Regions from separate parts of the Acetobacter ghanensis genome, predicted to be linked through region 2. Evidence: predicted binding sites of a transcription regulator. Region 2 holds the regulator's gene; the other holds the start of a gene.
The links. Region 2 encodes HrcA, which represses chaperone genes, less so after heat shock. Its sites were predicted from a motif close to GTTNGCACTCNCNNNNNGNGAGTGCNAAC; they were not measured.

Region 1: the regulator HrcA is predicted to act here: its motif matches at 1,984-2,012, upstream of groES (co-chaperone GroES).

What each region holds. Positions count from the first base shown of each region.
Region 1 is NZ_LN609302.1:2,188,238-2,195,040, reverse strand. It holds gene groL (chaperonin GroEL) at 1-1,543, opposite strand, end outside; gene groES (co-chaperone GroES) at 1,596-1,889, opposite strand; gene AGA_RS10255 (dienelactone hydrolase family protein) at 2,102-2,770, shown strand; gene AGA_RS10250 (cold-shock protein) at 2,912-3,115, shown strand; gene AGA_RS10245 (ATP-dependent DNA helicase) at 3,138-6,089, opposite strand; gene AGA_RS10240 (class I SAM-dependent methyltransferase) at 6,151-6,803, opposite strand, start outside.
Region 2 is NZ_LN609302.1:473,254-480,056, forward strand. It holds gene aroA (3-phosphoshikimate 1-carboxyvinyltransferase) at 1-752, shown strand, start outside; gene cmk ((d)CMP kinase) at 749-1,402, shown strand; gene rpsA (30S ribosomal protein S1) at 1,684-3,396, shown strand; gene rdgB (RdgB/HAM1 family non-canonical purine NTP pyrophosphatase) at 3,501-4,100, opposite strand; gene rph (ribonuclease PH) at 4,097-4,831, opposite strand; gene hrcA (heat-inducible transcriptional repressor HrcA) at 4,955-6,028, shown strand; gene AGA_RS02345 (penicillin-binding protein 1A) at 6,142-6,803, shown strand, end outside.

The DNA.
Region 1 (6,803 bases), 950 kb from region 2:
GCAGACCAGCAACGGAGGCTGCATCCTGCAGAGCAGTACGGACAACCTTGGCCGGGTCAATAATACCAGCTTCAACCAGGTTCTTGTATTCGCCAGCCTGTGCGTCGAACCCGAAGTTGTAGTTGTCGTTTTCCAGCACCTTGTTGGCAACCACAGCACCGTCTTCACCCGCATTCAGGGCGATCTGGCGCAGAGGAGCCTGCAGGGCGCGCAGGATGATGCTGCCACCAACGCGCTGGTCGTCGTTGTGGTAGTGCAGGTTGGCAAGAGCCTTGGTTGCGCGGGCCAGAGCCGTGCCACCACCGGGAACAATGCCTTCTTCAACCGCAGCGCGGGTTGCGTGCAGAGCGTCGTCCACGCGGTCCTTGCGTTCTTTCACTTCCACTTCCGTGGAACCACCAACGCGGATCACGGCAACACCGCCAGCCAGTTTGGCCAGACGTTCCTGCAGCTTTTCGCGGTCGTAGTCAGAGGACGTTTCTTCGATCTGCGCACGGATCTGCTTGACGCGGCCCTTGATGTCGTCGCTGTTGCCAGCACCGTCAACAATGGTCGTGTTTTCTTTGTCGATGTGAACTTTCTTGGCGGTGCCAAGCATGTTCAGCGTAACCGTTTCCAGCTTAATGCCGAGGTCTTCGCTGATGACCTGACCACCGGTCAGGATAGCGATGTCTTCCAGCATGGCTTTGCGGCGGTCACCGAAGCCCGGAGCCTTGACAGCAGCAATCTTGAGGCCACCGCGCAGCTTGTTGACAACCAGGGTTGCCAGCGCTTCGCCATCAACATCTTCCGCAATGATCAGCAGCGGACGGCCGGACTGAACAACGGATTCCAGCAGCGGCAGGATCGGCTGAAGAGAAGACAGCTTCTTTTCATGGATCAGGATGTAGGGGTTTTCCAGATCGGCCGTCATCTTTTCCGGGTTCGTCACGAAGTACGGAGAGATGTAGCCACGGTCGAACTGCATGCCTTCAACCACGTCCAGTTCGGTCTGGAAGTGCTTGGCTTCTTCAACGGTGATAACGCCTTCGGAGCCAACTTTCTGCATGGCTTCGGAGATCATCTTGCCGATTTCGGATTCACCGTTGGCAGAGATGGTACCAACCTGAGCGGTTTCCGCCGGGGTGGTAACCTTTTTGGCGTTCTTCTTCAGTTCCTCGATAACCACAGAAACGGCCTTGTCCACGCCGCGTTTGAGGTCCATCGGGTTCATGCCAGCTGCAACAGCCTTCAGGCCTTCGCGCACAATGGCCTGAGCCAGCACGGTTGCAGTCGTGGTGCCGTCACCAGCCACATCATTGGTCTTGGAGGCCACTTCGCGCAGCATCTGTGCGCCCATGTTTTCGAACTTATCAGCCAGTTCGATTTCCTTGGCGACGGAAACGCCGTCCTTGGTGATGCGCGGTGCGCCGAAGCTCTTGTCCAGAACAACGTTACGGCCTTTGGGACCCAGCGTTACCTTTACGGCATCAGCCAGAATGTCCACACCGCGCAGCATGCGCTGGCGTGCGTCTGCACCAAACTTTACGTCTTTGGCAGCCATTGAATTTCTCCTGTGAAGATCTTTTGTAAATTTACGGTCGGATCAGAGCGGATCAGGCTGCAACAATGCCCAGAATGTCGCTTTCCTTCATGATCAGCAGCTCTTCGCCGTCGATCTTCACTTCCGTGCCGGACCACTTGCCGAACAGAACGCGGTCACCGGCCTTGACATCAAGCGCCACAACCTGACCCTGCTCGTTACGGGCACCCGCACCCACTGCGACCACTTCGCCTTCCATCGGCTTTTCTTTTGCCGTGTCAGGAATGATGATGCCACCAGCAGTCTTCTGTTCACCTTCAAGGCGACGTACAACTACCCGGTCGTGTAAGGGACGAAACTTCGTCATTATGGATCACTCCACATTCATTTGCTGTGATGGCGCCCTTTGTCAGAAAGCAACGCCACCCGTTTGAACCGCGCGTAACATAACGCCGCGTCGCGTTAGCACTCCGCTATCAGGAGTGCCAAGGCAGAAAGTAGGTATGCCCATAGGGTGAGTCAAGGAATGGGGAACAGTTTCTTTTTGTTTTAACTTCATCCCAGACAAGGAGATTGAACATGGGACAGATTCGGACACTTCAGGCCGCGGACGGGCACCATTTTGCTGCATGGGAAACAGAGCGGAGCGCGCATCCGTATGCGCTTGTGGTGCTGCAGGAAATTTTTGGCGTGAACCACCATATCCGCAAGGTTTGCGACCGTTTTGCGCAGGCTGGCTTTCATGTCATCGCGCCCGCTCTGTTTGACCGCGTGGAGCGGGATGTGGAGTTGGATTATACAACCGATGGTGTGCAGAAAGGGCTGGCCCTGCGTGCGCAAATTCCATTGGCCAAGACCCTGCTGGATATTCAGGCCGCAGCCAAAGCCCTGAATGCCCGCAAAGTCGGGGTTATCGGATACTGCTGGGGTGGGACTCTGGCGTGGGAGGCCGCAACCCACACGGATGATTTTGCAGCAGCGGTAAGCTGGTACGGTGGCGGCATTGCCGCCCACTGTAACGAGACTCCGCGCTGCCCCGTGCAATTACATTTTGGTGAGCAGGATACCAGTATCCCCCACACTGATGTTGCTGCCATTCGTGCGGCTCATCCAGAGCTCGAACTGTATGTTTACGATGGCGCGGAGCATGGTTTTGGCTGTGAGGAGCGCGCATCTTACAACGCTCAGGCCTTTTTGCAGGCACAGGAACGCAGCATCGCGTTCCTTAAAAGTACCCTCAATCCGTAAGCTCTGAGAGGGAGATGAAATTAGGGTGCGATCTCAATTCTGATTGACAAGCAGCCCCGGTCATGGGGGAGAATGGTTTTTCTCCTCGTGGCACGTCGTGTGCTGGAGGAGTAACTGGCCGAAATAAGGATGACTTCGCTCATGTCGACAGGTACCGTTAAATGGTTCAACGCCACCAAAGGGTTTGGTTTTATTGCCCCCGATGATGGAGGAAAAGACGTGTTTGTGCATATTACCGCTGTACAGGCAGCCGGTCTGCGCGCGTTGAATGATGGGCAGAAACTGTCCTACGACATGGTGGAGGAACGCGGCAAGCAGGCTGCTACCAACCTCAAGCCGCTCTAAAGCGGTCGTGGGGTCGGGGTGGTCATGTCTGGCTGCCCTGCTCTGCCAGAAAGGCGGTGATCTGGCGCGCTGTTTGCGCCAGGCCACACCGTTCTACGGCCACCCCATTGGGGAAGGCGCTTAACAGGCGTGTGGGTGTGCGCCGGTCCAGCAGGACAAACACCCCCCGGTCTGACTGTCGGCGAATCAGCCGGCCGAAAGCCTGCCGCAGCCGCAGCCGGGCTATGCGGTCATCAAACCCTTTTGGGTCTCCACCTGATAAATGAATACGCCGCTCACGGTGAAGAATATCCGGCCGGGGCCATGGCACGCGCTCAAACACAACCAGACGCAGGGCATTGCCCGGCACATCCACCCCATCCCGCATGGCGTCTGTGCCAAGCAGGCAGGCATGTTCCTCGGTGCGGAAAATATCGACCAGCGTGTTGTTGTCCATCGCGTCCACATGCTGGGCGTAAAGGGGCAATCCTTCCTGCTCCAGCGTTGGGGCTATACGGTCATACACTCCGCGTAGGCGGGATATGGCGGTAAACAGGCCAAGCCCACCACCGCCGGATGACTGGAAAAGCGTGCGGAACGCGGCGGACAAATCCACAATACTGCTGTTGTCCACATCCGTGACAATAAACGCACGTGTCTGCCGCGCGTAATCAAACGGGCTGGCGAGGCTGGCACGTAGGGCCGGGGAGGGGAAGTGGTTGGCCCCCGTACGGGCTTCCGCCGCCTCCCACGCAATTTCTGCTTCATCACTATCGTTTGTGCCGCCCTGCTGGTCCCGTAGGGTGGCGGAGGTCATGAGCATACCCTGCGCGGGCACGGCCATAATCCCGGCAAAAGGAATGGTCGGGTCCAGCCAGTGGCGGTACAGCCCAACATCATATTCGTTCATGCGCTGTTTTTCGCGCCGTTCCAGACGGATAAAATGCACATGCGCAGGCGTGCTGCCCGGCTCAGGCGGCTGGTCCAGCGCGGCAAGCATGGTAATCCACGCATCAAGGCGGGATATGGCGCGGCGGCGTAGGGCGCGGGTCATGGCCTCTATGCGCCCCCGTGTGGTGGCATCCAGCGCATCGGCGTCGTCTTCAAGCCGGGCATGTAGGCGTTCTGCCAAGGTGCGCAGGGGCTCCACAATGCGACCAAGGGCACGGGCAAGTTGTTGGCCAGATTCTGCCATTTCTGGCACCAGAGGGTGCAGGTCACATTCCATAGCCGTATGAATGGACTGTTTGCCACCCTCGGCCGTGCGGGCCATAACCTGCTGGCGCAGCAAACGCAGGAACGCCTCTGTCGGGTTTTCCATCACTGGTTGTTCAGCCGGAGGTTCCGGCGGGAACAGGCTGCTCAGGTCCGCCGGGTCGGGGGGAGGTGGGGTATTGATATTGTCCGGTCCCAGACGGGTGGACCAACCCGGAGCGGGCAGAGCGGTAGCAGCCAGCAGGGCGGCATCCAGCGGATTTTCCAGCTTGGGGTGGCCTACGACCAGATCATCCAGCCTGCGCTTAAGTCCTCTTGCGCGGGAGCGGCGGCCTTCTGCCCCCAGTAGCCAACGGCGGAGTTCGGCTGTTTCCAACCCGGAAAGCTCGGCGGAAAAAGCACTGTCCGCCGCGTCGGCTAAGTGGTGACCTTCGTCAAAGACATAGCGGGATGGGGTGTTGCTATCGGCATCAGATTCGTCATCATCGCTCATGCCTGCTTGGGCATAGGCGGCCTGCGTCATGACTAGAGCATGGTTGGCAATAACCAGCGAGGCATCGTGTGCCCGGCGGATAGAGTGTTCCACAAAGCAACGCTGATAATGGGCACATGCGCCGTGTATGCACTCACCTCTACGGTCGGCAACACCTGCTAGGTTGCCGTGGCCAAACAGGTCCCCAAACCAGCCGGGGAGGTCTCCGCCAAACAGGTCTCCATCTGCTGTGGCGGTGGCCCAGCGTGCTAGCATACACAGGGCAATGGTAATGCCAGCAGGGCGGGAGGTCGCAGTGTTTACGGCCTCTTCCATATTCAGCAGGCACAGGTAGTTCTCGCGCCCTTTGCGCAGCACCACATGCTGACGGTGCGTTGTGGTGTCGGGGTAGAGGCGTTTTGTTTCCTGCTCAATCTGGCGTTGCAGATGGCGTGTATAGGTGCTGATCCACACCGCGCCATCGTTCCGCTCTGCCCACAAACTGGCCGGAGCAATGTAGCCTAGGGTTTTGCCCGTTCCGGTTCCTGCTTCTGCCAGCACAATGGACGGGTCCCCCCGCACAGTACGGGGCGCAAAAGCCTCGGTTGAGACACTAGCAAAATCGGCCTGCCCGGATCGGATTTCGGCATCGCTGCCCAGAATACTGGTTAGTCGTTCTCGCGCTTCCGCCGGACTTATGGGGTGGGATGAGGGTGGAGGGCGTTGGGCGGCTTCCTCCCATTTGGGTAGGTAACGCCAGACGCGCAGGGCATCTGCGGGTTGTGTGGCCTCCTCCGCCAACTTGCCGTGACTGTTCAGGCGGGAATGTAGGTCTATGGTTTCTGCTACGGTGCCGCTCCACAGCCATCCTGCCTGACCAAGCCGGACGGTAAACGCGGCAAGCAGTTCTATCTGCCCTGCTTTGGCCTGCCGCGCCAGATCACCCAACATGATGGACAGCAGGCTGGGAAGCAGGTCGGCCTCGGCTTGGCCTATGCTTTGTTCGTCCAGTCCTAGGGCCAGTGCAAGGCCCCGTGGTGTGGGGGCTACAGGGCGGGCAGGATAAACAAACGTAAAAAGCTCAAGCAGGTCCAGCCACGGTGCGGGTTGGCCTGTGGGAGGCAGGTCCAGTTTGCGGGCGAGGGCTGGCGCATACACGACCAGTGGGCAGGGCATGGTGTGCAGCCGTTCCCGCACCTCTCCTGCCGTTAATGTCAGCAGTTCACCATCTTCGGTCAGGAGCGAAAACCGCCCCTGATAGGAGACAAGGGCTGGTGCTTCGTGGGCAGAGGGAAAAGATGGCTGCATGGTTTACGTTACATGAGCTATTCTTGCGGCAAATGCCAGAGCAGAGCAGCAACTGTGACCATTAAGAGCAGGCGCGCCGGAAAATGACCGAATGTGCTGGTGTGCGGCTCTTCATGGTTTTTTCCATGACAAAACCATATTGCCTGAAAACCATAAGAAGATTGTTGTGGTTGAAGAACTGCAAATGTTCAGGCGGGCAGATGTCTGACCATGATGGAAGGTTCTGGGGCACGGCCGGGTGCCCTATATCTGGCGCGGAAACATACACATACCCATTGGGTCTGGTTATGGCGGCAAGTGTTTCCATAAATTCTGTAGGGCCGGGGAGGTGCTCCAGCACTTCGGAACTGAACACAAAGTCAAATGTCAGATTCCGTTTGCGAAAGGTCGTCAGGTCCTCACAATAAAACTGGCTTTGAGGCACAAGCTGCCGCGCATAGGCAATGCTGTTCTGGCTGATATCAAGGCCGGACGCACGAGCACCGAGCCGGTTAAAAGCCTCGACCATAAAGCCGCCGCCACATCCCAGATCCAGAACATCCCGGCCTCTTACGTAGCGAATGAACTGGAGGCTCCGCCACCAGCCCCGCCACCGACGGCTGAAGGATTTTGGATAGAATTCGGAGGATGCGCCACGGTATGTCGTTTCGTAAAAGTCTATAAGCGTGGCGTTGCTGGGGTATGGATGAACAAACAGAAAGTCGCAGTCCGGGC
Region 2 (6,803 bases):
CCGTGGCGACCCGTGACCATACCGAAAACATGCTCCGTCACTTTGGTGCGCACGTTAAAGTTGAGGAAACGGCGCAGGGTGGGCGCATTATTGTGTTGCAAGGGCGGCCAGATCTGGTGGCGCGGGATGTGGTGGTGCCGGGTGACCCGTCCTCTGCCGCTTTCCCCATCGTGGCTGCTCTGCTGGTGCCGGGGGCGGATATTGTTATTTCCACCGTCGGGCTTAACCCTCTGCGGACCGGGCTGTTCGTAACCCTGCAGGAAATGGGGGCGCGGCTAGAGGTTACAAACGTGCGCACGGAAGGGGGCGAGCTTGTGGGCGACCTGCACGTGCAGGCTTCTGCCCTAAAAGGGGTGGATGTGCCTGCAGACCGTGCGCCTTCCATGATTGATGAATACCCCATTCTGGCTGTGGCAGCCGCCTATGCCTCTGGCGTGTCCCGCTTCCGTGGCGTGGAGGAACTGCGCGTGAAGGAAAGTGACCGGTTGGCCGCAACCGTGGCGCTGCTGGAAAACAACGGCGTTAAAACAGCAGTGGAAGGCGATGATCTGGTCGTCTATGGCACCAATAACGCCATTCCCGGTGGTGGCGTGGTGCAGACCCATATGGACCACCGGCTGGCCATGAGCGCCTCCGTGCTGGGGCTGGTCGCCCAGAACCCGGTGGAAATTGATGACACCGCGTTTATAGACACCAGCTTCCCCGGCTATTTGCAGTTGATGAACAGCCTTGGCGCGGGGTTTGCAGTCTGATGCGCGGCGGACCGGTTATTGCCGTGGATGGCCCAGCAGCGGCAGGTAAGGGCACGCTGGCCCGCAAGCTGGCGGAAGCGCTGGGACTGCCGTATCTGGACACAGGGCTGCTGTACCGTGCTGTTGGCCGTCTGGCCCTTGATGAAGGGCAGGACCCCGCACAGCCCGCGCAGCAGTTTGCCGAGCGCCTGACACCGGCAGACATGCAGCGTACCGACCTGCGCACGCCAGAAGTGGCACAGGCCGCCAGCAAGGTGGCCGCACAGCCTGCCGTAAGAGCTGCGTTGGTGGAAACCCAGCGCCGGTTTGCCGCCGAGCGTGGTGCGGTGCTGGACGGGCGCGATATTGGTACGGCCATTTTTCCCGATGCGGATGTCAAACTGTTCATCACGGCATCCCCCGCAACCCGTACCCGTCGGCGCTTTTTGCAAAATGGGGGCAACCCGGATGCGCCCGATGCTCAGGCACGTCTGCGGGAGATGGAAGAGGCGTTGTGTGCCCGTGATAAGGCGGACGCCAGCCGGGATTCTGCTCCCATGTGCATAGCTGATGACGCGTATGTGATAGAAACAGATACGCTGGATGCGCAGGCCGTTCTGGCCGAAGCCTTGCGGTTTACGCGCGAACGACTCGCGGTAACGCGCGGCTGAGCGCAGGAACCCTATTGTGGGGTAAAAGAGACGTACGGCATTTTTTGCCCCACATTTACGCCCTGAACTGCGGTTTGAGTTGACAAACCGGGGTCAGGTGTTCTCTGTGCAAACAGAAATCCGCCGTAGATGGTGGGTTCTTCTTGATAACAGTGGGTCTGACCAAAAGGGCGGAGGGCGCTGTCGCCCCCCGTTATGTCAGGCAAGTCGTGCCGCGGATTGCGGGGCGCAGGAACAGTCTGCCTGCATGTTGCTGGCGGGCTCAGGATTTACGGTACCACATGGCTTCAGCCACAACCCAGACCACGGATCACTTCCGTGGTGAAGATTTTGCTGCCCTTCTTGACGAGACTCTCGGCCGTGATTCCGGCTTTGACGGGTCCGTTGTTCGCGGTCGCGTTGTCCGCCTGACGGATGATTACGCCATTGTTGACGTTGGCCTGAAGAGCGAAGGCCGCGTTGCCCTGCGTGAATTTGCTCCTCCTGGTGTTAAGCCGGAAGTGCAGCCGGGCGATGTGATCGAACTGTACGTCGAGCGTTACGAAGACCGCGACGGCAGCATCGTTCTCTCCCGCGAAAAAGCACGCCGTGAAGAAGCATGGACCAGCCTCGAAAAAGCTTTCGAAGCCAACCAGCGCGTTAACGGCACCATCTATGGCCGCGTTAAAGGTGGCTTTACGGTTGATCTGGGCGGCGCCATGGCGTTCCTTCCCGGCAGCCAGGTGGACATCCGCCCCGTGCGTGACGTCGGCCCGCTGATGGGTGTGCCCCAGCCGTTCCAGATCCTGAAGATGGACCGTGCACGTGGCAACATCGTTGTGTCCCGTCGTGCCGTTCTGGAAGAAACGCGTGCTGAACAGCGCAGCGAACTGATCCAGGGTCTGACCGAAGGCATGATCCTTGACGGCGTGGTCAAGAACATCACCGATTACGGTGCGTTCGTTGATCTGGGCGGCGTTGACGGCCTGCTGCATGTGACCGACATTGCATGGAAGCGCATCAACCACCCCTCCGAAGCTCTGCAGATCGGCCAGCCGGTGCGCGTGCAGGTTATCCGCTTCAACCCGGAAACGCAGCGTATCTCCCTTGGCATGAAGCAGCTTGAAGCTGATCCGTGGGAAAATGTTGCCCTTAAGTACCCGCCGGGTGCCCGCTTTACGGGCCGCGTGACCAACATTACCGATTACGGCGCATTCGTTGAGCTGGAACCGGGTGTTGAAGGTCTGGTGCACGTTTCCGAAATGTCCTGGACGAAGAAGAACGTCCACCCCGGCAAAATCGTTGCGACCTCTCAGGAAGTGGACGTGATGGTTCTGGATGTGGACAGCTCCAAGCGCCGCATCTCCCTGGGTCTGAAGCAGGTTCAGCGCAATCCTTGGGAACAGTTCGCAGAAGAGCACAAGGTTGGCTCCACCGTGGAAGGCGAAATCCGCAACATTACGGAATTCGGCCTGTTCATCGGTCTGTCCGCAGACATCGACGGCATGGTGCACATGTCCGACCTGTCTTGGGACGAACCGGGCGAAGAAGCCATGAAGCACTACGAAAAGGGCCAGGTTGTCAAAGCCAAGGTTCTGGACGTGGATGTGGAAAAAGAACGTATCTCCCTGGGCATCAAGCAGCTTCAGGAAGATCCGGCAGCCGACGCTCTGGCCAGCATCCAGAAGGGTGCGATCGTGACCTGCATCGTGACCGCTGTGCAGACCAACGGCATTGAAGTGAAGGTTGACGATGTTCTGAGCGGCTTTATCCGTCGTGCAGAACTGGCTCGTGACAAAGCCGAACAGCGTCCGGAACGCTTCGCCGTTGGCGAACGTGTGGATGCCAAGGTTGTGTCCGTTGACCGTACGTCCCGCAAAGTTGCCCTGACCATTAAGGGCCGCGAAGTGGAAGAAGACAAGCAGGCTATCAACGAATACGGTTCCGCAGACAGCGGTGCATCGCTCGGTGATATTCTGGGTGCAGCGATCCGTCGCCGTAACACCGAAGACTGAGCATAAAAAAACCGGGGTGGTTTGCGCCACCCTGGTTTGGCAAAGCATTTTGCCATGCAAAAAAGAGCGCCTCACAAGGGCGCTCTTTTTTTATGTGCTGTGTTCTAGTCCAGACAGGCCTTGCGGAAGGCGGCAAACGCACGGGCACGGTGGCTGATGGCGTTTTTTTCTTCGTCCGTCATCTGGGCAAAGCTGCGGGTTTCGTTTTCGGGTTCAAAAATCGGGTCATACCCATGTCCGTTGGCGCCACGAGGCGGCCAGACAATCTGCCCGTCAATACGTCCCTCAAAGCTTTGGGTGCGCCCATCGGGGAAGGCGAGGCAGAGCACACACACAAACCATGCGTTGCGTTCATCCTTCCCAATGCCTTCTTCAATACGGGCCATCGCGCCGTTAAAGTCCTTTTCGGGGCCAGCCCAGCGGGCGGAGTAAATGCCCGGTGCCCCACCAAGTGCGCTTACGCACAGGCCGGAATCATCGGCAAGGGCGGGTAGGTTGGCCGCTTGGGCGGCCGCCAGCGCCTTGATGGCGGCATTGCCAGCAAAGGTTGTGGCGGTTTCTTCCGGTTCGGGCAGGTTCAGTTCCCCGGCGGAAAGAACGGTAATGCCAAATTCCGCCATAAGGGCGGAAAACTCGGCCAGCTTGCCAGCATTATGGGTGGCAAGCACCAGCCTGTCGCCGGATTTGAGGAGAGGTTGGGTCATGTCCTGCATTGCTCTGCTACGTTGACGGCGGTCAACTGGGCTTCAAACAGTTCGCCTGCACCTTTGCGGGCGAGGGCGAACAGGGTGTTAAAGGCGTCCTCCGCAAAGGGGGCGCTTTCTGCCGATGCCTGAATTTCCACAATACGGTGGTCGGCACTCAGCACAAAATTGGTGTCGGCCAAGGCGGCGCTATCTTCCGCATAGTCCAGATCCAGCACGGCACCTGCATTGGTTAACCCGCAGGATACGGCGGCGACCTGCCCGGTCAGGGGTATGCGTTGCAGCACACGGTTGGCTACCAGTTTGCCAAGGGCCAGCCGCAGGGCCACCCATGCGCCGGTAATCGAGGCGCAGCGCGTGCCGCCATCGGCGTTAAGCACGTCACAGTCCAGGGTGATGCAGATTTCGCCCAGCGCCTTGAGGTCCGTGACCGCACGGAGCGAACGGCCGATCAGGCGCTGGATTTCCTGCGTGCGGCCGGACTGTTTGCCCTTTGCCGCCTCACGCGGCCCGCGTGCATGGGTGGCGCGGGGCAACATGCCATATTCCGCCGTAACCCACCCGCTCCCCTTGCCGCGCAGGAATGGGGGCACGCGGCTTTCCACACTGGCGGTGCACAGCACCTCGGTGCCACCTACGCGGATAAGGGCAGAGCCTTCCGCATGGTGGGAAAAACCGGTCTCGATAATAATGGGGCGCATCTGCCCGGCCTCGCGGCCTGATGGACGCATGGTGCTGCTCCTGAAAAAAATGACAAAGGGTTGTGCCTGCACATAAAATGCTTTTGCCCGGAGTAAAACCGGCAATAAGCCGTTATAAACGCCTATCAGACCGCATGAAGGAGCTTTGTCACCATGAAGCGTGGCCTGCTGCCAGCCCAGGCGATGTTACCACCCGAGCTGGATGGACGCTCTGCGAACATCCTGCGCGAGCTGGTGGAAGAATATATGGCCAATGGCGAACCCGTGGGCTCGCGCACGCTTTCCCGCCGGTTGGGGCAACCGCTTTCTCCCGCCACAATCCGCAATGTTATGGTGTCTTTGACCGAGGCGGGCCTGCTGTTTTCCCCCCATACGTCCGCAGGACGTCTGCCAACGGAAAAGGGTTTGCGCCTGTTTGTGGACGGGCTGCTCCAGTTTGGCGCCCTGTCCGAGGAGGAGCAGAAGGTCATTGGCCACTCGCTGGAGGCCCGTGGTCGCTCCTTGCAGGACACACTGACCGAGGCATCCTCCCTGCTGGCCGGTATGTCAGACGCGGCGGGGCTGGTGGTGGCTCCAAAGGGAGAAGGCGGGATCAAGCACATAGAATTTGTGGCGCTGGGCGGTAATCGTGCGCTGGTTATTCTGGTTGGGGCAGATGGGCATGTGGAAAACCGGGTGATTGAAATTCCGCCCGGCACCCCACCCTCTGCTCTGGTGGAAGCCGCCAATTACCTGAATGCCCGCGCCATGGGTGCGTCCCTGCCAGATCTGCGCCACCGCGTGGGTACGGAAATGAGCGAAAACCGCACGGTCCTGAACAGCCTGACAGCCGAGGTGGTGGAAAGTGGTCTGGCCATATGGAACGGGGACCGGGGAGAAAGTGGCGGCACACTGATTGTGCGGGGCCAGTCTCGTCTGTTGGCCGATGTGGATGGGCAGGAGCGTCTTGCCGCCATCCAGACTCTTTTTGACCGGCTGGAAGCGCAGGAAACCATGTTACGCCTGCTGGAACTGGTCGAAAGTTCTGAGGGTGTGCGGATTTTTATTGGAGCGGAAAGCGGATTGTTCGGGGCAACCGGCATGTCTGTTGTCATGGCGCCAGCGCGGAATGAGGCAAACAGGATTGTGGGCGCCATAGGCGTTATTGGCCCTACGCGCATCAATTACGGGCGGGTAGTGCCGGTTGTGGATTATACCGCACGGATATTGGGTGACCTGCTTGGCTAGGCAAAACGCCAGAGCAGGGAGAGGTTGGGGCACAGGTCGGAATTCCGCCATGATTGTAAAGAGAATGGTGATGGCGAGGAGACGACAGGAGATGGGAATGGTAAAGGACCGGTATGACACGCACTCCACCTTCTGGTGATCCGGATTCCTCCCGGCACGATCGGGACAACACACAGTCTTTTCCCCTGCGCAGGCCTCGCTTCCGCCAATGGCGTATGTTGCTTGGCACGGCTGCGGCTGTACTGCTGGTAGGGAGTGCTGGCGGTGCGGTAGTTGTGTGGTCGCAGTACCAGAGCATTGTGGCTGACCTGCCAACGGTCGATGGCCTGCGTTCCTATCAGCCGCCGGTTATGAGCCGCCTGTATGCGGGGGATGACCAGCTTGTGGCCGAACTGGCCGACGAACGGCGTATATTTGTGCCGTCCAACGCCATTCCCGACCGGGTTAAAAATGCATTTATCGCGGCAGAAGACCAGAAGTTCTGGACCCACAAAGGGGTAGACCCAGCCGCTATTATCCGCGCGGGGCTGACTGACCTTACGCGGGATAAGGGGCGTAGGCCCATTGGGGCGTCCACCATTACGCAGCAGGTTGCGCGCGTTATGTTGCTGGGCACCAATGCCGTCTCGTTCAAGCGCAAGGCCAAGGAAGCGTTTCTGGCCATGCGTATTGAGCAGGTTCTGCCCAAGGAAAAAATTCTCGAAATCTATCTGAACGAAATTTATCTGGGTAACGGCGCGTATGGCATTGGGGCCGCCGCTCAGACGTACTTCAA